Linked DNA regions of Phreatobacter stygius. Each later gene encodes a partner of the first gene's protein in a complex. Links are inferred from orthologs where the notes say so. Each region holds a gene or a part of one and is shown on either strand. Other genes may lie near its edges. The genes, in order: dnaG and E8M01_RS29770.

Region 1 (7,340 bases):
CCGGTTGCGAGGGGACCGCACCCATGGCCAGCAAAGCTTTCAACCGCCGTCATTTCCTGGGGGGCGCGGCGGCCGTCCTCGCCGCCCCGTCGGTTGGTCTGGCCCAGGGCGCCAATGTCCTGAAATTCGTGCCGCAGACCGATGTCGCGGTGCTCGATCCGGTCTGGACCACGACCTATCCGACCCGCGACCACGGTTTCCTGGTGTTCGACACGCTGTTCGGCATGGACGGCCAGTATCGCATGTCGCCGCAGATGCTGGACGGGGCGCTGACCGGCGACGACGGCAAGCTGTGGACGCTGACGCTGCGCGACGGTTTGAAGTTCCATGACGGGTCGAGGGTGCTGGCGCGTGACTGCGTGGCCAGCATCAGGCGCTGGGGCGCCCGCGACGCCTTCGGCCAGGCGCTGATGGCGGCGACCGACGACCTGTCGGCGCCCGACGACAAGACCATCCGCTTCCGGCTGAAATATCCGTTTCCCCTGCTGCCCGACGCGCTCGGCAAGTCGTCGCCCAGCATGTGCGCGATCATGCCGGAGCGGCTGGCCCAGACCGCGCCGACCGAGCGCATCACCGAAATGGTCGGCTCCGGCCCGTACAAGTTCCTGGTCGCCGATCGCGTGCCCGGCGCGCTGATGGCCTATCAGCGTTTCGCCGACTACGTGCCGCGCGCCAGCGGCACGCCGGACTGGTCGGCGGGCCCGAAGGTGGCCCATTTCGAACGGGTCGAATGGCGCATCATGCCGGATGCCAACACCGTGCTCGGGGCCATCCGCAACGGCGAGATCGACTGGTGGTACACGCCGGACGCCGATCTTCTGCCGGCGGTCAGGCGGCTGCGCGACGTGACCACCAAGGTCATCGACCCGACCGGCTGGATCTCGACCATGCGGCTCAACCATCTGGTGCCGCCGTTCGACAATCCGGCGCTACGCCGGGCGGTGCTGAGCTTCGTCTCGCAATCCGAATTCATGCAGGCGCAGACCAACGAACCCGAACTCTGGAAGGACGGCGTCGGCATTTTCTGCCCTGGCACGCCGCTCGCCAATGACGCCGGCATGGAGGCGCTGACCAAGCCGCGCGACATCGGCGCCGCCAAGGAGGCCATCGCGGCCGCCGGCTACAAGGGCGAGAAAGTCGTCGTGCTCGGCGCTTCCGATATCGCGGCCTCGCGGGCGCTGTCGGATATTGGCGCGGACCTCTTGAAGAAGATGGGCTTCAACGTCGACTACCAGCTGAGCGACTGGGGCACGCTGGTCCAGCGCCGCGCCAAGACCGAGCCGGTCGAGCAGGGCGGCTGGAACGTCTATCACACGTTCTGGAGCGGCACCGACATGTTCACCCCGGCAGGCCACGCCTTCCTGCGCGCCAATGGCCGCTCGGCAGGTCCTGGCTGGCCGACCATTCCGGGCCTCGAAACGCTGCGCGACGACTGGTTCAAGGCCCCGGACCTCGCCGCGCAGAAGGAGATCGCGCGACGGATCCAGACGCTGGCCTTCCAGGACGTGCCTTATGTGCCGCTCGGCCAGCGCTTCTTCCCGACATCCTATCGCAACAATCTGACCGGCGTGCTGAACGGCAATCCGGTGTTCTGGAACGTCAGGCGCGGCTGAGGCGGTCCTGGTACCGCAGCACAGTGATTATGACCCTTTGGCTGGATAGGCGCCGCGCTGATGGAGACAACGGCGCAATGGCGGCTTGGCACCACTTCCTCATGCTGGCACCACGTCGTCTTGCCCGGGCTTGTCCCGGGCATCCACGCATTCATCCGCTCGCGGCAATCAATTCGTGGATGGCCGGGACAAGCCCGGCCAAGACGAGAATTGTCCTTGGAGCAGCGGGCGCTGCATCGACCGGGCGCAGGATCCGCGCCGTGGTCCAGCACACTGTGACGTCAACACATCGTCGTGCCCAGGCTTGTCCCGGGCATCCACGCATTCATCCGCTCGCGGCAATCAACCCGTCATAACCACTGTGCAGCGGTCCTGGGCGGCGCGGCACGAGGCCGCCCCGTCCATGGTCATCCGGTCAGGCGGCTTTCGGCAGCGCGATCGGGCGCTCGGCGATCTCGCGCTCGGCGGCGGTGATCGCCTCCTGCTTCTTCTCCGGGCTGATATTGACGCCCTCGGCGCGGACGAATTCGAGGTCGGTGACGCCGAAGAAGCCGAAGATCGTGCGCAGATAGTTCTCCTGGTGATCCAGGCCAGCGGCCGGCGAGCCGGCGCTGTAGATGCCGCCGCGCGACGAGGCGACGATGATCTTCTTGGCGCCGGCGAGGCCCTCGGGGCCCTTTTCGGTATAGCGGAAGGTCTTGCCGGAGACGGCGACGCGGTCCAGCCAGGCCTTCAATTGCGAGGGAATGGCGAAGTTGTACATGGGCGCGCCGACCACGACGATGTCGGCGGCGAGGAACTCCTCGAGCGCGCGGCCGCCGGCCGCCAGGTCCTTCTGCAGGTCGGCGCCGTGCTGGCTCGGGTCGGCGGACTGGGCCGACAGATAGGCGCCCGACAGGTGAGCGATCGGATCGGCGGCGAGATCGCGATAGGTGACCTCGAGGCCGGGATGTTCGGTCTTGAGGCGCTCGACCAGCGCCGCCGTCAGGCGGCGCGACACGGAATAGTCGCCGAGAATGCCGGAATCGATGTGCAGGAGTTTCATGGCAGGTGTCCTTGTGGCGTTGCGAGACTGGACACCCGATATAGATTGAGAACGAAAAGGCTGAAGTCGGCAAAAATCGAACTGATCGTTTCGATTTGGAAACGCTGCAAGGCGCTCGCAAGGGCAGGAGTGAAGCCGGTGCAAGACCTGAACGACCTCTATCTGTTTGCCGCGGTTGTCCAGCACAAGGGCTTTTCGCCGGCCGGCCGGGCGCTCGACATCCCCAAATCCAAATTGAGCAAACATGTCGCCAGGCTCGAGCAGCGCCTTGGCGTCAGGCTGATCGAGCGCTCGACACGGCGGTTCCGGGTGACCGATATCGGCCAGGAATTCTACCAGCAATGCCAGTCGGTGCTGGCTGGCGTCGAGGTTGCCGAGGCGCTGGTCGCCAAGGCCCGCGCCGAGCCGCGCGGCATCGTCCGGCTGGCTTGCCCGCCCGATATCGCGCAGAGCCTGATGGCGCGGATCCTGCCGGCCTTCCTGAAACGCTTTGCCGAGGTCAAGGTGCAGATGCTGGTCGCCAACCGGCCGGTCGACCTGATCGAAGAGCGCGTCGACGTCGCCTTGAGGGTCAGAACCCGGCTCGACACCGATCCGAACCTGACCATGCGGATCCTCGGCCAGAGCCGGCAGGTGCTGGTGGCAAGCCCTGATTTCATCGCCCGCCATGGCGGCCATATCGGCGTCGAGACGCTTGGCCTGGTGCCGACGCTGTCGTCCACCGAACAGTTCGTCCAGGACACCTGGCACCTGACCGATCCGGACGGGCGCAAGGTCGAGGTCGCCCATGAACCGCGGCTGAGCGGCAGCAGCTTCGCCATGTTGAAACAGGCGGCGATCGAGGGGCTGGGCGTCGCGCTGCTGCCCGAGCAGGTGGCCGATGACGCGATCGACGCCGGCGCGCTGGTCCTGGTCCTGCCCGGCTGGACCGCGCCGATGGGTACGATCCACCTGGTCTTCACCACACGGCAGGGCCTGCTGCCGGCGGTGCGGGCGCTGATCGATCACATCGTCAAGGAGTATCCGCGCATGATGAAAGAATGCACGGAGGCGCTGCGCGCGGTTCCGTGAGGTCTTGGCGAGGGGGCCTAAGACTTCGGCCCAAGACTTCGGCCCAAGACTTCGGCCCGGCCCCGCCGCATCGTGTGCTCTCCTGACGCGACAAGCCTTTCGTCCCGGTGTACAAGCGGTGATACCGAGTTCAGGCTCGACGCTGGCGGCAGCGGAAGTGAATGTCCGCATTGCCGCAGTGCAAGAACGGCCTGAACGGCCTCCAAGTCGGGTGAAACGACATGGCAAAAGCACGTGCAGCTTCTCCGAAATCCTTGCGCGCCCGCGCCGATGGTGGGCCTGCGCCGGTTGCTCCGGTCAGTGTCGCGCCGCCGACGATCCGACGGATCGTCCCGGCGGATCTGAAGGACGCTTTGGCGAAAGGCCTCGATGACTTCTGGGCCATGCCCAGCCATCTCCTGTTCCTTTGCCTGATCTATCCGATCGCCGGTCTCTATCTTGGCCGGCTCGCCGTCGGTTTCGACGTGCTGCCGATGCTGTTTCCGCTGGCCGCGGGTTTCGCCTTGATCGGGCCCTTCGCGGCGATCGGGCTCTATGAGATCAGCCGGCGGCGCGAGCAGGGGCTCGACACCTCCTGGCGCCATGCCTTCGACGTGCTGCATTCGCCCTCGCGCGCGGCCATCGCCGAACTCGGCGGCGTGCTGATGGTGCTGTTCCTGTGCTGGCTCGGGGTGGCGCTGATCCTCTATCGCAGCATGTTCGGCGACGACGTGCCGCGCGATCCGATCGATTTCTTCCGCGAGATCTTCACCAGCCGGGCCGGCTGGACGCTGATTCTCGTCGGCAATGCCATTGGCTTCGTCTTTGCCGTGGTCACCTTGATGATCGGCGTGGTCTCGTTCCCGCTGCTGCTCGACCGCAATGTCGACGCCACGACGGCGATCAAGACCTCGCTCCAGGCGGTCAAGGCCAATCCGGCCACCATGGCGTTGTGGGGCCTGATCGTCGCCGCCCTCCTGGTGCTGGGCTCGATCCCGGCGCTGGTCGGGCTTGCCATCGTCATGCCGGTGCTGGGCCACGCGACCTGGCATCTCTATCGCAAGCTGATCGAGCGTTAACCGGCTTGTGCCACCAGTGCCGAAGCGGCTGGTTTCCCACAGGCCGCTTCGTTCCCAGGCGCCGGAAGTGCTAAGACGGGTTCATGCGCTTTCCGCCGTCATTCCTGGACGAGATCCGGCAACGCCTCCCCGTGTCGGAGGTGGTGGGAAAACGCGTCAAATTGAAGAAGCAGGGCCGCGAGTGGCGCGGCCTGTCGCCGTTCAACGCCGAGAAGACGCCGTCCTTTTATGTCAATGACCAGAAGGGCTTCTATCATTGCTTCTCGTCGGGCAAGCACGGCGACCAGTTCAGTTTCGTGATCGAGACCGAGGGGCTGTCGTTCCCCGAGGCGGTTGAACAACTGGCCTCGCTTGCCGGCGTGCCGATGCCCAAGGTGACGGCGGAAGAGGTTCAGCGCGCCGAGAAGGCCAAGAGCCTCTACGAGGTGTTGGAGCTTGCGGCGAAATTCTTCGAGGCGCAGCTGCAGGATCGCCAGGGCGCGAAGGCGCGCGGCTATCTCGCCGGGCGGGCGCTGGGGCCGCAGACCCAGGTGAAGTTCCGCATTGGCTATTCACCGGCCGAGCGCTTCGCCTTGAAGGAACATCTCGGTGCCAAGGGCGTGCCGGTCGGCGACATGGTGGCGGCGGGCCTGCTGGTTCATGGCGACGGCATTCCGGTTCCTTATGACCGGTTCCGCGACCGGGTGATGTTCCCGATCACCGACCTGCGCGGCCGGGTGGTGGCCTTTGGCGGCCGCGCCCTGGAAAAGGACGTGCCGGCGAAATATCTGAACTCGCCGGAGACCGAGCTCTTCCACAAGGGTTCGCTGCTCTACAACGCCTTCGGCGCCCGCGAACCCAGCCACAAGACCAGCCGGGTCATCGCGGTCGAGGGTTATGTCGACGTCATCGCCATGGTCATGGCCGGCTTTGGCGAGACGGTGGCGCCGCTCGGCACCGCGCTGACCGAAGGCCAGCTCGAACTCTTGTGGCGCATGGCGCCGGACCCGATCCTGCTGTTCGACGGCGACAAGGCCGGCCGGCGCGCCGCCTATCGCGCCGTCGATATCGCGCTGCCGCACCTGAAGCCCGGCCGCAGCCTGATGTTCGCCAGCCTGCCCGAGGGCCAGGACCCCGACGACCTGATCCGCTCCTCCGGCCGGGAGGCCATCGATGCCGTGCTGGAACGGGCCCAGCCGCTCGCTTCCATGCTGTGGCAGCGCGAGACCGAGGCTGGTGTCTTCGGCACCCCGGAAAAGCGTGCCGCGCTGGAAGCGCGTTTTACCGAGGTGGTCGCCACCATTGGCGACGAGAACGTCCGGCGGCACTATCGCGACGACGTGTTCGGCCGGCTGTCCGATCTGTTCCGGCCGCAGCAGCGCGACCGGCGCTCAGCCGGCAAGGGCGGGCCGCAAGGCGGCTTTCGCGGGCAGGGCGGCTTTCGCGGCCAGGGCGGGTTCGGCCAGGGCGGCTTCGCGGTTCCCGATCACCGGCCGTCGCCGTCCTTGTCCAATTCCGCGCTGGTGCGCGGCCCGCGCGCCTCGATGCCGCTGCGCGAGGCGCTGATTCTCACGGCCCTGCTCAATCACCCCTGGCTGATCGATGGCGCCGAGGAAGATCTCGCGGCGCTGGATTTTCGCCATCCACAGGCGGAAAGCCTCAAAGTTGCCTTGTTGGAAGTGCATGCGCACGGCGTCGAGGGAGAGCAGGTTGCCTATGCATCGGCTCTCATGGCCCATGGGCATGGTGCGCTAATCCAGCAAATCCGCGCTATTGCGACCTCCAGCGCGGTCTGGGGGGCCATGCCGGGCGCGGCGAGAATCGACGTCGAAGTCACCTTCGGCCAACTCCTGACCTTGCATCGCAAGAAGCAAGCGCTAATTAAGGAAATCAGGGATGCCGAGCGTGCCTTCGGCGATGACCCCACGGAAGCGAATGAGCACTGGCTGATCGACGTCAAACGTCGCGAAGCGGAGCTGACTGGTACCGAAGCCCTGATCGAGGGGTTCGGTCATTCGTCCGGGCGGGGGAGTCGGTCCGGATGAGCAGGCCTGGAACGACGGACGGGCAGGACCGCGCAGCGGAGACGAGGCGGCGGGTCATGGTTCATGAGGGCTTAAGGACAGAGGCCTTAAGGGTAGCGAATCACTAGCGGTCGGGGCGCGCTCCAAGCGAGCGCCGCCCCTTTTTTGGCGTTGCGGCGGGCCTTGAACCCACCCCGACGCGCCATGCGGGGTCAGCACCCCGGCGAGCGATGGACGACGAAATGGCAACGAAGGCAACCGAGAAAACGGAAGGCGCGGATCAGGAGACCGAGGCTCCCGACAGCCCGCTCCTGGACCTCTCCGATGCCGGTGTCCGTGCGATGATCAAGCGCGCCAAGAAGCGCGGCTATGTGACCATCGACGAGATCAATGCGGTCATGCCTGCGGCCTCGTTCACCTCGGACCAGATCGAAGACATGAATGCGATGCTCAGTGAAATGGGCATCAATGTCGTCGACAATGAGGATACGGCGGAAGAAGGCGAGGGTGAGGCGCCGGCGGCCGACGAGGCCGACGAAGCCGATACCGA
Region 2 (16,179 bases), 5.5 Mb from region 1 along the record:
CTCCATCCAGTCGTCCGGATTGAACGTCGATTGGGTGCCGTCGCCGCGCGGAATCATACAGGCGATCTTGGCGGCGATGTCGGAAACGTCGAAGTGCTCGACCTTGCGCGCGGCATTGTCGCCTTTGACGAGCCTTGCCCAGGTCGTCTCGGCTCCGCATCCAAGCGGAGATACGACACCCACGCCGGTCACCACAACACGCCGCATCATCGCTTCACCTGTTCCCGTTTCCCACACCCGAGCTCCTGAACGAAAGGCCGGAGGCGTTCAACGCTCCCCGGCCCCTCGAACATCATTTGGTTAAAGTCCAACAGCCCGAAAAATCAGGCGTTGGCAGCTTTCTCGAGGAATTTCACCGCGTCGCCGACGGTGAGAATCGTCTCGGCAGCGTCGTCCGGAATCTCGACGCCAAATTCTTCTTCGAACGCCATGACGAGCTCGACGGTGTCGAGGCTGTCGGCACCCAGGTCGTCGATGAAGCTCGCGGCCGGGACCACTTTCTCGGCATCAACGCCGAGCTGCTCCACGACGATCTTCTTCACTCGGTCAGCGATATCGCTCATAAGTTTATCCTCGTTCCATCCGACGATAAGGCACCGCCCACGATGGGACGCGGTGTGCGGCATTCAAGATTGGTGATGGCGGGCCGCTCCGCCGTGAATCTGGATCATCTCGGGAAGGCCCCCTGCCCGAACCGTCAGGCTCTCTAACACAGGCCTAAAGGTTTTGCCAGCGCGCCTCCGAAACGCCAAAATAATGAATTATATCATGGCCATGCCGCCATTGACGTGGAGCGTCTGGCCGGTGACATAGGCCGCTTCCTCCGAGGCGAGATAGACAACGGCGGCGGCAATTTCATTCGCCTTGCCGAGCCGACCCGCCGGAACACGCGTCAGGATCGTCTCCTTCTGCTTGTCGTTGAGGGCATCCGTCATGGCCGTTTCGATGAAACCGGGGGCCACGCAGTTGACCGTCACGTTGCGGCTGGCGACCTCGGCCGCAAGCGCTTTCGACATGCCGATAAGGCCGGCTTTCGAGGCTGCATAATTGCCCTGGCCGGGATTGCCGGTGACCCCGACCACCGAGGTGATCGAGACGATCCGGCCCCAGCGCTTGCGCATCATCAGCTTGGTCGCGGCCCGGGTCAGGCGGAAGCTGGCAGTCAGGTTGACTGCGATCACCTGGTCCCACTCCTCGTCCTTCATCCGGATGAACAGGTTATCGCGGGTAATGCCGGCGTTATTCACAAGAATGTCGAGCCCGCCCATCGCCTTGTCGGCAGCCGGCACCAGCGCCTCGACCTCTTCGATCGACGACAGGTTGGTCGGCAGGACATGGGCGCGCGCACCAAGAGCCGCCGCCAGTTCGTCGAGTTTCTCCCGGCGCGTGCCGGACAGGGCAACGGTTGCGCCGCGCGCATGGAGCGCTGCCGCCACCGCGCCGCCGATGCCGCCGGTCGCACCGGTGACGAGCGCCGTCTTGCCAGTCAGATCGAACATGGGAGCACCTCTTATCCGCGCGAAGCCTTGAAGGCGGCGATATCGTCGGGCGAACCGATGGCGCTGCCGGTGGCGCCCTCGGCGATCCGCTTGACCAGGCCCGACAAGACCTTGCCGGCGCCGATCTCATAAAAGCTGGTGACGCCGAGCCCGGCCATGGTCGCCACGCATTCGCGCCAGCGCACCGTACCGGTGACCTGTTCGATCAGTCGCCGGGTGATCTCGGCGGGATCGGCGATCGGCTGGGCCAGGACATTGGCGACAACAGGCACCATCGGCGCCTTGGCCGGCACGCTGGCCAGCGCCGCCGCCATGGCGTCGGCGGCCGGCTGCATCAGCGCGCAATGAAAGGGGGCGGATACGGGCAGCGGAATGGCGCGTTTGGCGCCGCGTGCCTTGGCCAGTTCGCAGGCGCGCTCGACCGCCGCCTTGTGACCGGAAATCACCACCTGGCCGGCGCCATTGTCATTGGCCGCCTGACAGACCTCGGTCTCGGCCGCTTCCGCCGCGATCGCCACCACCGCGTCGAACTCCAGGCCGAGAATCGCTGCCATGGCACCGACGCCGACCGGGGTTGCCGCCTGCATGGCCTTGCCGCGGATGCGCAGGAGCCGCGCCGTGTCGCCGATCGAAAAACTGCCGGCCGCGGCCAGCGCCGAATATTCGCCGAGCGAGTGGCCCGCGACATAGGCGACGTCGCGCGACAGGTTCAGTCCGGCTTCGGCTTCCAGCACCCTGACGACGCCGAGCGACACCGCCATCAGCGCCGGCTGGGCATTCTCGGTCAATGTCAGCGTCTCGATCGGCCCGTCCCAGATCACCGCCGACAATTTCTCGCCGAGCGCATCATCCACCTCGGCGAACACCGCACGCGCCGCGGGAAAGGCGTCGGCCAGGGCCTTGCCCATGCCGACGGCCTGGCTGCCCTGGCCGGGAAAGGTGAAAGCAACGGTCATGAAACCCTCGCGCGCTGCGTCAAAGTCGCGGCGAACTCGCATCGGGTCGCTCAAGAGTCAAGCAAGCAGTCGCCCGAATGCCGGGAAAACCTGTCGATTGGACAAGGGCTTCGCCGGCCACTTGCCGGGGGCATCGTGATTAGGTTATGTTATAGTATTACATATATAGGAGCCTTCATGCTTGCCGGTCGTTCCGATCCTCGCCTGCCCGTCACCGTGCTTTCCGGCTTTCTGGGCGCCGGCAAGACCACTCTCTTGAACCATATTCTCAACAACCGTGAAGGCCGGCGCGTGGCGGTCATCGTCAACGACATGTCGGAGGTGAATATCGACGCCGACCTCGTCCGCGACGGCGGCGCCAACCTGTCGCGGACCGACGAAAAACTGGTCGAGATGACCAATGGCTGCATTTGCTGCACCTTGCGCGACGACCTCCTGAGCGAGGTCAGGCAGCTCGCCGAGAGCGGCAAATACGAGTACCTGCTGATCGAAGGCACCGGCATCGCCGAGCCGCTGCCGATCGCCGCCACCTTCTCGTTCCGCTCCGAGGACGGCGAGGCGCTGGAGGACATCGCCCGGCTCGACTGCATGGTCACCGTGGTCGACGCGATCAATCTCCTGAGGGATTTCGGCAGTCATGACGTCCTGGCCGATCGCGGCGAAACGGCCGATGAAGGCGACGAACGCACCTTGGCGGATCTCCTGACCGACCAGATCGAATTCGCCGACGTGGTGATCATCAACAAGATCTCCTCGGTCGACACCACCCAGCAGGCACTGGTCGAAAAGATCGTCCGCGCGCTCAATCCGGACGCGCGGGTCATCACGGCCGATTTCGCCGCGGTGGCACTGGCCGAGGTGCTCGACACCGGCCGCTTCGACAAGGACACGGCCGAGACCCATCCGCTCTGGGCCAAGGAGCTCTATGGTTTCAAGGACCACGTGCCGGAAACCGAGGAATATGGCATTTCATCCTTTGTCTATCGGGCCGCCAGGCCGTTCGATCCGGTGAACCTCGACGCCTTCCTGAAGGCGACCTGGCCTGGGCTGATCCGCGCCAAGGGCCATTTCTGGCTGGCGACGCGGCCGGACTGGTGCGGCGAACTGTCGATCGCCGGGGCGGTCTGCCGCACCTCCGCCATGGGCTTCTGGTGGATCGCGGTGCCGAAGGCGCGCTGGCCCGACAGCGACGAATGGCGGGCCATGCTGAAGCGCCACTGGCACCCGGTCTATGGCGACCGCCGCCAGGAACTGGTGTTCATCGGCGCGGGGCTCGATGAGGAGCGCATGCGCGCGGCGCTCGACGATTGCCTGGTCGGCCGCGCCTCCGACACCCGGTTCGATGCCGCCGAGCACGCCGACCGCGCCGATCCCTTCCCGGCCTGGCGCAGCCAGGCCCAGGCTGCGTGAGACGTTTTGCCTTGAGCGTCTCCGTTTTTCACCGCGTCATGGCCGTGCCTGTCACGGCCATCCACGTCTTCCCCGGTCAAGACCGCGCGTGAACGCTTTAGCCTTGAACGCTTTGGATTTTCGCGTATAAGGCCGCCTTCGCTTCGATCGGCTGGTGGCTGAACGGGTGGCAGGTTCGCCTGCAGGGGGTTCTTAGATCCCCCGTCATCCGGTGTCTCCGCCTTCGAGAATTCTGTCGGGCCTGTCCAGGGCTTGAGGGGCTTCGCGCCGAAGAAGCGTCATTTCGAACGAGGAGACAGGCCGAATGCCTCTCTATGAGCACGTGTTCCTGGCACGCCAGGACGTTACTGCGCAGCAAGCCGAAGCGCTTGCGACGCAGTACAAGGACGTTATCGAAGCCAATGGCGGCTCGGTTCCCAAGACCGAGTCCTGGGGGCTGAAGTCGATCGCCTTCCGCATCCGCAAGAACCGCAAGGCCCACTACACGCTGATGAACATCGACGCGCCGCATGCAGCGGTCGCCGAGATGGAGCGTCAGATGTCGATCAATGAAGACATCCTGCGCTTCATGACCGTCAAGGTCGAGGCTCTCGAAGAGGGCCAGTCGGCCATGCTGCAGAAGCGCGACCGCGATGACCGCGGCGAGCGCGGCTTCGGCGATCGTGGCTTCGGCGGCGGCGGCGGCTTCGGCGGTCGTGACCGTGGATTTGGCGGCGGCGGCGGTGGCGACCGCAGCGGTGGTGGCGGTGGCCCCCGTCGTTTCCGTGACCGTGACGGCAGCGATGTCGAACCGGTTGTCGAAGCTGTTGCGACGGAGGAGTGATCATGACGGCCGCATCGACGACATCGACCGGTGGTGGCGCGCGCCGCCCCTTCTTCCGCCGCCGCAAGACCTGCCCGTTCTCGGGCCCGAATGCGCCGGTCATCGACTACAAGGACGTGCGTCTGCTGCAGCGCTACATTTCCGAGCGCGGCAAGATCGTCCCGTCGCGCATCACGGCGGTGTCCGCCAAGAAGCAGCGCGAGCTCGCCCAGGCGATCAAGCGCTCGCGCTTCCTCGGCCTGCTGCCTTACGTGATCAAGTAATCAGAGGCGTGATTAAGTAATCACCCGATGAGACTGCCGGCGGGACGCCCCGCGCCCCGCCGGTTCGACTGAAGAACTATGTGATCGTCGGCCGGACGGATGACCCGTCGCGGCTGAAGTTGGGGTCAAGCCCCCTAACCCTCGGGATCGAGCGGGACAGCTGACGATGGGACCGACCCTCGCCATTGCCTTCGGCGCCGGACTGGCGTCCGCCCTCCTCTTCGCGACTCTCGCGTCGGGGAACCCGCTGGCTATCGTCCTGTTCTATTTCGCGGCCCTGCCCGTGCTGATCGCAGGCCTCGGCTGGGGCCATTATGCCGGCGGCTTTGCCAGTGCCATCGGCGCGCTCGCGCTGTCGCTGGCGCTGCGCTCGCAGCTCGGCCTGTTCTTCTTCTTTTCGATTGGCCTGCCGGCCTGGATCCTGACCTATCTGGCGCTCACCGTGCGGCCGCAGCCGACCGCGGCCGATCCGGCTGCGGTTCAATGGTGCCCGCCGGGCCTGCTGCTGTCGGTCATCGGCGTTTGCGCCGTCGCCTTGACCTTGTTCGGCATGGCCGTGCTGTTCGGGCTCGATTTCGACGCCTATCAGGCGTCGCTGCGGGCAGCGGTCGACCAGACGCTGCGCCAGATGACCTCGGCCGATGCCGAAACGCAGGCGACGCTCGCCGCCTTCATGACCGCCGCCGTGCCGGTGGCCGCCGCGATCGTCTGGACCTTCGTCACCGCGCTCAACCTGTTCGTCGCCGGCCGCATCGTGCGCGCCTCCGGCAGGCTTGCGCGGCCCTGGCCGGACCTGCCCTCGATGCGGCTGCCGCGCTGGATGGCCGGCGCCTTGCTCGCCGGGTCGCTGGCGTCTTTCGCGCCCGGGGTCATCGGCCATGTCGGCATCATCGTGATGGCGGTCGGCCTGGCGGTGTTCGCGCTCGCCGGTTTCGCGCTCGCCCATGACGTGACCCGCGGCTGGGGCATGCGCGGCTTCGCGCTCGGCCTGCTCTATGCGATCACCTTCATCATCGGCTGGCCGATGATCTTCGTGGCGCTCGCCGGTCTCGCCGACGTGCTTTTCAACCTGAGGGACAAGCGCCAGGCGCCGCCCTCGGCTCCCTCCAACACATGACATGCATCTGACAACACAAGGAGATTGAACATGGATGTGATTCTGCTGCAGCGCGTCGCCAAGCTCGGCCAGATGGGCGAAGTGGTGAAGGTGAAGCCGGGTTATGCCCGCAACTACCTTCTGACCCAGGGCAAGGCCCTGCGCGCCACCGAGACCAACCGCAAGAAGTTCGAGACCATGAAGGTCCAGCTCGAGGCCCATAACCTCGAACTGAAGAAGGATGCCGAGGCCATCGCGGCACGGCTGGACGGCACCACCTATGTGGTCATCCGCCAGGCTGGCGAGACCGGCCATCTCTACGGCTCGGTGTCGGCCCGCGATCTCTCCGAGGCGATCACCGCCGGCGGCGTGACGGTCGAGCGCTCGATGATTCAGCTCGACAGCCCGATCAAGGCCATCGGCCTGCACAAGGTGACGATCGCGCTGCATCCGGAAGTCGACGCCCATGTCACCGTCAACGTCGCCCGTTCGGTCGGCGAGGCCGAGCGCCAGACCCAGGGCGAGGACCTGACCCAGCGCGCCGAGGAGCCGACCTTCGAAACCTTCAATCCGGAAGATTTCCAGGACGGTGGCGAGGCTGGCCAGCCCGAGGCCTGAGCCGTCGGATCAAGCCGGCCGCCGGGTGGCGGCCGGTACCAAATGCAAAACGCCCGGCTGCGAAGCCGGGCGTTTTTCGTTTGGGCCGTCGGGCGCTGGACTGCGCCCTCGCCCCGAACTTTGGGATCAATAGCGCGCGATGATCGGTTCGACTGCCATCGGCGGCGCACCGAACAGGTAGCTCACGCCAACCCGGATGGCATGGGTTTCGATCCGGTTGTTGATGTCGGACGAATTCGGATTGATCGAGCAGGCCGCGGTGGCCAGGCAGCTCTTCGAGCCGTAATTGGTGTAGCGATATTCGAGACGGGCCGACCAGTTATAGGAGAACTTGTGCTCGATGCCGGCGCCGATGGTCCAGCCGAAACGCGTCGAGTTGTATTTCACGACATGGCCGACGAAGCCCTGGCAATCATCGAGAACGGTACAGGCCTTGAAGTTGGCGAAGGCAAGACCGCCGGTCATGTAGAACAGCGTCTTGTGATGGGTCCAGCCGAGACGGGCGCGGACCGAGCCTTGCCAGTTGGACTGGAGGCGCTGCTGATAATGGTTGCCGACGCCGAAATCCGGATTGGAATTGTACCAGGACGACTGGATCGCACCCATCGGGCCTTCGAAGTCGGCTTCGATGCCGAACAGCACTTGATTGAACAGGCGCTGATAGCCGGCATGGAGACCGTAGCTGAAGCGCGTATTGGCATAGTCGTAGTCGAAGTCGTAATGCATCACGCCATTGCCATCGGGCCGCTGCGCGCCGGTGGCGTCGCTATGCGAACCCCAATTGCGCTGCGACTGCAGGCCGACCTGACCGCCGATATAGAAGCCGCTCCATTTGTCGACATAGCTCGGAGCAGCAGCAATGACTTCCGAGCCTCGGAGCGCTGCTCCGCCGAGGTCGGCCGCCTGAGCCCCGACCGCTGTGAAGGCCGCTAGGGCGACCATGGGTAATGCGACACGCTTGAACATGGGAGCGCCCCTTCACGAATGAGTAACCGCTTGTGCGGATGGCAAAGGGATCGCATGGCAGAGTTAACGTTGGGTTTCCGTATTAGGTAAAAAGGTGATTTCGCCGCGACATCTATGGGGTCCGAGTCGATTTCTTGCCCAGGGCTTGCGCCACCGGGCGCGGCGGGCCGGGCGCGAACAAGCCGGCGGCGTGTCAACCGGCAAAGCGTTCGCCTTTCCGGACCTGTGAGAATCGGGGACATTGCGGTCTCACCGACCGCCGCCAAAAAACGCTTCGCGCGGGCTGGTCCCAAGCCTGCTAGAGACGGGGTCCCCTGAACTCTCCAGCCGAAGTCTGAAACGCAATGGCCGCCCTGCCCGCCCTGATGCCTGTCGGCTCCACCGACCTGACGTTTCGCCAGGCGCCACAGAACATGGAGGCCGAGCAGGCGCTGCTGGGCGCGATCCTGGTCAACAACGAGGCGTTCTACCGGGTTGCCGACTTCCTCGATTCGAAACATTTCTTCGACCCGCTGCACCAGAAGATCTACGAGACCACCGCCTCGCTGGTCCGCAGCGGCAAGCTCGCCACGCCGATCACGCTCAAGACCTTCCTCGATCCCAATATCGACATCGGCGGATTGACGATCGTCCAATATCTGGCGCGGCTGGCCGGTGAAGCCACCACCATCATCAATGCCGAGGATTATGGCCGCTCGATCTATGACCTGGCGATTCGCCGGGATCTGATCCAGATCGGCGAAGGCATGGTCAATGTCGCCTATGACGCGCCCGTCGACATGCCGCCGCGCACGCAGATCGAGGATGCCGAGCGCAACCTGTTCGCGCTGGCCGAGACCGGCCGCTATGACGGCGGCTTCCAGCGCTTCACCGACGCGGTGGCGCGGGCCCTCGACATGGCGGGCCAGGCCTACCAGCGCGACGGCCACCTCTCGGGCATTTCCACCGGCCTGCGCGACCTCGACAAGACGCTCGGCGGCATGCAGCCCTCCGACCTCGTCGTGCTGGCCGGCCGCCCGGCCATGGGCAAGACCGCGCTCGCCACCAATATCGCCTTCAATATCGCCAAGGCCTACAGGTTCGAGGTCGAGGCCGACGGCACGCACAAAACCACCAATGGCGGCATTGTCGGCTTCTTCTCGCTGGAAATGAGCTCCGACCAGCTCGCCACCCGTATCGTGGCCGAGCAGGCGCAGATTTCCTCCTACAAGATCCGCCGCGGCGACATCCAGGAAGACGAGTTCTACCGGCTGACCGAGGCGGCGCGCGAAATCCAGGCCATTCCGTTCTACATCGACGACACCGGCGGCCTGTCGATCTCGCAGCTGACCGCCCGCGCCCGCCGCCTGAAACGTCAGCGCGGCCTGGATTTCATGGTGGTCGACTATCTCCAGCTCCTGTCCGGTTCGTCGAAGAACAACCAGAACCGGGTGCAGGAACTGACCGAGATCACCACCGGCCTGAAGGCGCTGGCCAAGGAGCTGAACGTGCCGATCCTGGCGCTGTCGCAGCTGTCGCGCCAGGTCGAATCGCGCGACGACAAACGTCCGCAGCTCGCCGATCTTCGCGAATCGGGCTCGATCGAGCAGGACGCCGACGCCGTCATGTTCGTGTTCCGCGAGGAATATTATATTCAGAACCGCGAACCGAAACCGGGCACCGAAGAGCATATCAAGTGGCGCGACGAGATGGCCCGGCTGCACGGCAAGGCCGAGGTGATCATCGGCAAGCAGCGTCACGGCCCGACCGGCACGGTGACCTTGCAGTTCGAGGCGAACGTGACGCGGTTCTCGGATCTCGCCGAAGAGGACCACCTGCCCCAGAGGCTGGAATAAGGGCTGGAATAGCACCATGAGCGGCATGTCCGACGTTCCGGCCGACGAGGCCGGCGCACGCTTGACCGTCGATCTCGGCGCCCTCAAGCGCAATTACCAGGCGCTCGCCGCCATGACCGCCGGCGCGGAATGCGCCGCCGTGGTCAAGGCCGATGCCTATGGCATCGGCATCGAGGCGGCCGGTCCGGCGCTGGCCGCCGCCGGCGCCCGCACATTCTTCGTGGCTCATCTCTCGGAAGCCCGGCGGTTGCGCGCCGTGCTGCCGTCGGCCGCCATCTACGTCTTGAACGGCCTGTTCGGCGAGGCGCTCGCAACCTATGCCGACCACCAGCTGCGGCCGGTGCTCGGCAGCCGTGACGATATCGAGCGGTTCAGCGCCTTCTGCAGCCAGACGGCCAGGCGCTGGCCGGCCGCCATTCATGTCGATACCGGCATGAACCGGCTCGGCCTGGACCTGGCCGAGGCGGCGCTGCTGGCCGAGCCCGGACCTCATGCGCTGGCCTTCGAGCCGGCGCTGCTGATGAGCCATTTCGCCTGCGCCGACGAACCCGGCCACCCGCTGACGGCAAGGCAGGTCGACCGCTTCGCCCAGGTGCGCGGGCTGTTCCCGGGCGTGCCCGGCTCGCTCGCCAATTCCGCCGGCTGCACGATGAGCGCGGCGCGCCACGACCTCGCCCGGCCGGGCGTCGCGCTTTACGGCGCCCGCTACCGGGCCGACCGTGCGCCGCTCGAGCCGGTGGTCCGCCTGGACGCGCCGCTGGTGCAGGTGCGCGAGGTGCGCGCCGGCGACACGGTCGGTTACGGCGCGACCTGGAGCGCGTCGCGGCCGAGCCGCATCGGCATCGTCTCGGTCGGTTATGCCGACGGCTATCTGCGCTCAGCCGGCACCACCAACCATCAGGCCGGAGCCTATGCCAGGGTCAATGGCGTGACCTGCCGGCTCGCCGGGCGCGTCTCGATGGACCTGATCGCCATCGACGTGACCGATGCCGGCCAGGCGGCGCCTGGCGACACGGTGACCCTGATCGGCGACGGGATTGGCGTCGACGACGTCGCCGAGGCCGCCGGCACGATCGGCTACGAGGTGCTGACCAGCCTTGGGCGGCGCTATAACAGGCGCTATACCGGAGGCTGATTCCAGCTCCAGCAGGCTCCATGGCGCGCAACATCACGTCTTTCGTCTGTCAGTCCTGCGGTGCCAGCTATGGCCGCTGGCAGGGCAAATGCGAGAGCTGCGGCGCCTGGAACACGATCGCCGAGGAAAATGTCGGCACCGGCGTCGGCGGGACGCCGGCCAAAGGCTCGGCCAAGAAGGGCCGCACCTTCGCGCTGGCCGGCCTCGACGGCGTCGGCGATCAGGCACCGCGCACCGAAACCCAGGTCGGCGAACTCGACCGGGTGTTCGGCGGCGGACTGGTCAAGGGTTCGGTCATCCTGATCGGCGGCGATCCCGGCATCGGCAAGTCGACGCTGCTGATCCAGGCCTCGGCCCGGCTCGCCCGCATGGGCCACCGGGTCGTCTATATCTCCGGCGAAGAGGCGGTCGACCAGGTCCGGCTGCGCGCCGAGCGGCTCGGCCTGACCGCCTCGCCGGTCGAGCTCGCGGCCGAAACCAATGTCGAGGATATCGTCGCCACCCTGTCGGAAGGGCCGACGCCGCGGCTGGTGGTGATCGATTCGATCCAGACCATGTGGACCGACAAGGTCGAGAGCGCGCCGGGCACGGTCAGCCAGGTCCGCTCGGCCGCCCAGGTGTTGATCCGCTACGCCAAGAAGTCCGGCGCGGCGGTGATCCTGGTCGGCCATGTCACCAAGGACGGCCAGATCGCCGGCCCGCGCGTGGTCGAGCACATGGTCGACGCGGTGATGAGCTTCGAGGGCGAAGGCGGCCATCATTTCCGCATCCTGCGCGCAGTGAAGAACCGCTTCGGCCCGACCGACGAGATCGGCGTGTTCGAGATGACCGGCAAGGGCCTGCGCGAGGTGCCGAACCCGTCGGAACTGTTCCTCGCCGGCCGCGACCTCGGCGCGCCGGGAACCGCGGTCTTTGCCGGCATGGAGGGCACCAGGCCGGTGCTGGTCGAGATCCAGGCACTGGTCGCGCCCTCGACGCTGGGCACGCCGCGGCGCGCCGTGGTCGGCTGGGACCCGGCGCGGCTGTCCATGGTGCTGGCGGTGCTCGATGCCCATTGCGGCGTCCGGCTCGGCAGCCATGACGTCTACCTGAATGTCGCCGGTGGGCTGCGGATCGCCGAGCCGGCGGCCGATCTGGCGGTGGCGGCGGCCCTGGTGTCGTCGCTGACCGGCGCGGTGATGCCGGCCGACGCGGTCTATTTCGGCGAGGTCAGCCTGTCCGGCGCGGTCAGGCCGGTGGCGCAGGCCGCGGCGCGGCTGAAAGAGGCCAAGAAGCTCGGCTTCACCAGGGCCGTGGTGCCGGAAGTGGCGCGCGGCGAAGCCGGCGAGCCGGGGCTCGGCACCCAATCGGTCAACAACCTTTCGACGCTGGTCGCCGACATCGCCGCCTCCGGCGTCGGCGCGCGCAAACCCAAGGCCGTCGCGAACGAATAGGCGGCTCGGCTTTGAGATTACCGCTTCGAGGTCAGGGCGGCCGGGGCGCGGATCCGATGGGATCTGCGACGGGAGCGCCTGGGCTGAATGCGTGGATGGCCGTGACAAGCCCGGCCAAGACGAGAAGCGGCGTCGACGGAAGCACACCGGATCGCCGGTCGCGTAGACCAGCAGGCCAGGACAGCGCGAGCCCCACATCGTCTTGCCCGGGCTTGTCCCGGGCATCCACGACTTGCCGGCCTTGCGGCGGCCGCGGCGCAGGCCCGTAAGGATCCGTCACGGGAACAACCGGGCTGAATTCGTGGATGGCCGGGACGAGCCTGGCCAAGACGAGACGTGCCGGCCGGCTCACATGCGCTTGCCGGCACGGGTCCGGGATCAGCGGTCCATCGGAATGCCGGATGGACCTGCAACGCCACCGATCAGGCGGCTGGATTACCGGCGCGATTTGCCTGTGGTTGACGGGGTGACGGCAGCCGCATGCCTCGCTATAAGCGCGTGATCGCGCGGCCTGTTGCGACTCGCGTCAGTCATTTTGCTTGCCCGGAGCCCTCCCCGATGCCGGTCACCTATCTCGACATTGGCCTCGCCGTGATCATGCTGATTTCAGCTTTGCTCGCGATGGTCCGTGGCTTCGTCCGCGAGGTTCTGTCGATCGCCTCCTGGGGCCTGGCGGCGCTCGCCACGTGGTGGGCCTTCCCGCGGCTGCTGCCGCTCGCCCAGACCCAGGTGTCGAACGAACTGGCGGCCAAGGCGATCGTCATCGCCGGCGTGTTCCTGACCGTGCTGGTGGTCGTCTCGCTGATCACCATTCGCATCTCCGACGCCATTCTCGACTCCAAGATCGGCGTGCTCGACCGCACCCTCGGCTTTGCCTTCGGCCTGGCCCGCGGGCTGGTCATCGTGGTGGTCGCCTTCGCCTTCTTCACCTGGCTGGTGCCCAACACCAACCGGCCGGACTGGGTCGCCAAGGCCAAGTCTTACGCGCTGCTCGACAGCACCAAGGACTGGCTGATCGAGAAATTGCCGCAGGACATCGAAGGTTCGGATATTCTGCGCCGGCTGAACCGCTCGCAGCAGCCCGCCGCCGATGCCGCGGCGCCGCCGGCCGCACCGGGAACGGCTCCCGCGGCGCCGCCGGCCCAGCCGCAGCCGCGTCGCCCATAGGGCGATGACTTGGCGATAAAAGCCTGTTCGGGCGGCGCATGGCCGCCGTGCATGGGGTGGAAAGGACTTTCTAACCGGCGCATCGCCCCGCATATGACGTGACGGGGCGACGATCGGAGCCTTCGGGACGCTGATGCGATCGATCCGGATCGAATCGGGGCCCGTATTTCTGTTGGCCACGAGATCGAACCGGCGCCCGCTTCCGGGCCCCGGCGATGTCGTTCTTGGACGAGGACACCATGACGCGATCCCTGGAGGTGCGCCTCCACGAGGCGGACCTGGAGCATCAGCGCGAGGACTTCGACCCCCAGACCCTGGATGACGGGGCCTTCGACAGTGAAGCAGACCGGCTGCATGAGGAATGCGGCGTCTTCGGTGTCCACAACCATCCGGATGCCGCGGCGCTGACCGCGCTCGGCCTGCACGCCCTGCAGCATCGCGGCCAGGAGGCCGCCGGCATCGTGTCGTTCGACGGCGCCCGGTTCCATTCGGAACGTCGGCTCGGCCTGGTCGGCGACAATTTCTCCAAGCGCGAAGTGATCGAACGCCTGCCCGGCCAATCGGCCATTGGCCATACCCGCTATTCGACCACCGGCGGCACCATTCTGCGCAACGTCCAGCCGCTGTTCGCCGAGCTCGAGACCGGCGGTTTCGCGGTCTGCCACAACGGCAACCTGACCAATGGCCTGACTCTGCGCCGCCGGTTGATCGCCGACGGCGCGATCTACCAGGCGACATCGGACACCGAAGTCATCCTGCACCTGGTCGCCCGTTCCCGGCGCAACCGTTTCACCGACCGGTTCATCGACGCGCTCGGCCAGATCGAGGGCGGTTATGCCTTTGTCGGCATGACCAACAAGAAACTGATCGGTGCCCGCGACCCGCTCGGCATCCGGCCGCTGGTGATCGGCGAGCTCGGCGGCAAATATATCCTGACCTCCGAGACCTGCGCGCTCGACATCATCGGCGCACGCTTCGTGCGCGAGGTCGCCGTTGGCGAGGTCGTGGTCATTTCCGACCAGGGCCTGGAATCGATCATTCCGTTCCCGCAGCGCAAGCCGCGCCCGTGCATCTTCGAATATGTCTATTTCGCGCGGCCGGACTCGATCGTCGACGGCAAGAATGTCTATGGCCTGCGCAAGCAGATCGGCGCGACCCTGGCCAGCGAAGCGCCGGTCGAAGCCGATGTGGTGGTGCCGGTGCCCGATTCCGGCGTGCCGGCGGCGATCGGCTTCGCGCATCGGTCGGGCATCCCCTACGAGCTCGGCATCATCCGCAACCACTATGTCGGCCGCACCTTCATCCAGCCGACCCAGACGGTGCGTGAGCTCGGCGTGCGCCTGAAACATTCGGCCAACCGGGCGGTTGTCGAGGGCCAGCGCATCGTGCTGGTCGACGACAGCATCGTGCGCGGCACGACCTCGCGCAAGATCGTCCAGATGATGCGTGATGCCGGCGCCCGCGAGGTGCATTTCCGCATCGCCTCGCCGCCGATCAAGTTTCCCGACTATTACGGCATCGACATGCCGGACCAGGACAAGCTCCTGGCGGCGCGCATGTCGCTCGAGGAGATGAAGGTCTATCTCGGGGTCGATTCGCTCGCCTTCATCTCGATCGACGGGCTCTACCGGGCGCTCGGCGAACCGGGCCGCGACCCGGTGCAGCCGCAGTTCACCGACCACTATTTCACCGGCGACTACCCGACGCCGATCACCGACCTGGTCAGCGAAAGCGCCAAGCAGCTCTCGCTGCTCGCCGAAGCGAGCTGAGACGCCATTTCCATGACCGACAAGCCCCTTTCAGGCCGGGTGGCCTGCATCACCGGAGCCTCGCGCGGCATCGGGCGCGAGACCGCCCTGCTGCTCGCCGCGGCCGGCGCCCATGTGGTGGCCGTGGCGCGCACCCAGGGCGGCCTGGAGACGCTCGACGATGCGATCCGCCAGATCGGCGGATCGGCGACGCTGGTGCCCCTGGACGTCAAGGACGGCGATGGCCTGGATCGCCTCGGGCTCGCCATCCATGAGCGTTGGGGCAAGCTCGACGTGCTGGTGGCGAACGGCGCCATTCTCGGGCCGATCTCGCCGCTCGGCCATATCACGCCGAAGGAATGGGATCACACTGTCGCGGTTAACCTGACCGCGCAATGGCGCTTGATACGTTCGTTCGATCCGCTGCTGCAGCAATCCGATGCCGGCCGCGCGGTCTTCGTCTCGTCCGGCGCGTCGTGGCGCAACCGGCCGTTCTGGGGCCCCTATTCGGTGACCAAGGCAGCGCTCAATTCGCTGGCTTTGACCTATGCGGCGGAGACCGAGAACAGCCCGATCCGGGTCAACCTGTTCAATCCGGGCCCGATCCGCACCAGCATGCGGGCGCAGGCCATGCCCGGCGAGGACCCGGCGACGCTGGAGGGCCCGGAAGGCCCGGCGCGCGCCATTCTGGCGCTCTGCCTGCCCGACGTGACCGAAACCGGCAAGATCTACGACTATCCGACCAAGACGCTGAAAGCGTTCCAGGAACCGGCCTGAGGCGTGCGCAAAGCCTCGCCCGCTTGCGGGAGAGGGTGGCCGCGGAGCGGCCGGGTGAGGGTCTGAAAAGGGCCCGCCCATCATTTCGGTGCGCAATGCGCGTCGCGCATCGACGCAACCACCCTCACCCGCCGGCTCCGCCGGCACCCACACCCCAAGAAGACGTGGGCGAGGGTTGACGCGTGACGACGTGCTGGCCTCACGCCGCCTGCGACAAGCCCTCGGTCCCGTCGTAACGCTGCTGCGCCGCCACGACGTCGGCAAGGTGGGTTTCGGCCCAGAGGCGCAGGCTGTCGACCGCCGAATAGAGCGTCCGGCCGAGCTCGGTGATCGAATATTCCACGGTCACCGGCACGGTCGCGAAGGCCTTGCGGCCGACCAGGCCGTCGCGCTCCAGGCTCTTCAGCGTCTGCGACAGCATCTTCTGCGAGATGCCGTCGATCCGCCGGCGCA

Evidence for each region.
Region 2: the proteins of dnaG (region 1) and E8M01_RS29770 are in contact, whole or in part, in a crystal structure (PDB 2R6A), measured with the Geobacillus stearothermophilus proteins. The link is inferred for Phreatobacter stygius from one-to-one orthologs. Residues at the interface, in WP_049624496.1 of Geobacillus stearothermophilus: Lys456, Leu457, Leu458, Pro459, Ala460, Asn463, Ala464, Leu467, Leu535, Leu536, Ile537, Ala538, Gln544, Glu545, Asp548, Tyr549, His552; in WP_033016901.1 of Geobacillus stearothermophilus: Ser13, Glu15, Ala16, Gln18, Glu91, Leu92, Asp94, Ala95, Val96, Pro97, Thr98, Ala99, Ala100, Asn101, Tyr104, Tyr105, Ile108.

The regions. Positions count from the first base shown.
Region 1 is NZ_CP039690.1:777,493-784,832, reverse strand. The notes cover bases 4,375-7,340. They hold dnaG (DNA primase), read left to right. Parts: upstream 4,375-4,870; coding sequence 4,871-6,811; downstream 6,812-7,340. Other genes in these bases: rpoD (RNA polymerase sigma factor RpoD), read left to right, coding at 7,033-7,340; E8M01_RS03685 (DUF2189 domain-containing protein), read left to right, coding at 4,375-4,787. Also shown: E8M01_RS03700 (ABC transporter substrate-binding protein), read left to right, coding at 24-1,613; E8M01_RS03695 (FMN-dependent NADH-azoreductase), read right to left, coding at 2,029-2,658; E8M01_RS03690 (LysR family transcriptional regulator), read left to right, coding at 2,797-3,729; more of E8M01_RS03685, read left to right, coding at 4,113-4,374. UniProt on the Escherichia coli protein: RNA polymerase that catalyzes the synthesis of short RNA molecules used as primers for DNA polymerase during DNA replication.
Region 2 is NZ_CP039690.1:6,288,439-6,304,617, reverse strand. What follows is about bases 7,243-10,220. They hold E8M01_RS29770 (replicative DNA helicase), read left to right. Parts: upstream 7,243-7,975; coding sequence 7,976-9,466; downstream 9,467-10,220. Other genes in these bases: alr (alanine racemase), read left to right, coding at 9,483-10,220; E8M01_RS29775 (outer membrane protein), read right to left, coding at 7,243-7,631. In the rest of the region: fabF (beta-ketoacyl-ACP synthase II), read right to left, coding at 1-207; E8M01_RS29815 (acyl carrier protein), read right to left, coding at 324-563; fabG (3-oxoacyl-[acyl-carrier-protein] reductase), read right to left, coding at 762-1,499; fabD (ACP S-malonyltransferase), read right to left, coding at 1,511-2,455; E8M01_RS29800 (GTP-binding protein), read left to right, coding at 2,633-3,865; rpsF (30S ribosomal protein S6), read left to right, coding at 4,170-4,688; rpsR (30S ribosomal protein S18), read left to right, coding at 4,691-4,951; E8M01_RS29785 (DUF2232 domain-containing protein), read left to right, coding at 5,118-6,068; rplI (50S ribosomal protein L9), read left to right, coding at 6,099-6,665; more of E8M01_RS29775, read right to left, coding at 6,792-7,242; more of alr, read left to right, coding at 10,221-10,601; DNA repair protein RadA, read left to right, coding at 10,622-12,034; E8M01_RS29755 (CvpA family protein), read left to right, coding at 12,593-13,201; purF (amidophosphoribosyltransferase), read left to right, coding at 13,441-14,970; E8M01_RS29745 (SDR family NAD(P)-dependent oxidoreductase), read left to right, coding at 14,983-15,726; E8M01_RS29740 (winged helix-turn-helix transcriptional regulator), read right to left, coding at 15,926-16,179. UniProt on the Escherichia coli protein: The main replicative DNA helicase, it participates in initiation and elongation during chromosome replication. Travels ahead of the DNA replisome, separating dsDNA into templates for DNA synthesis.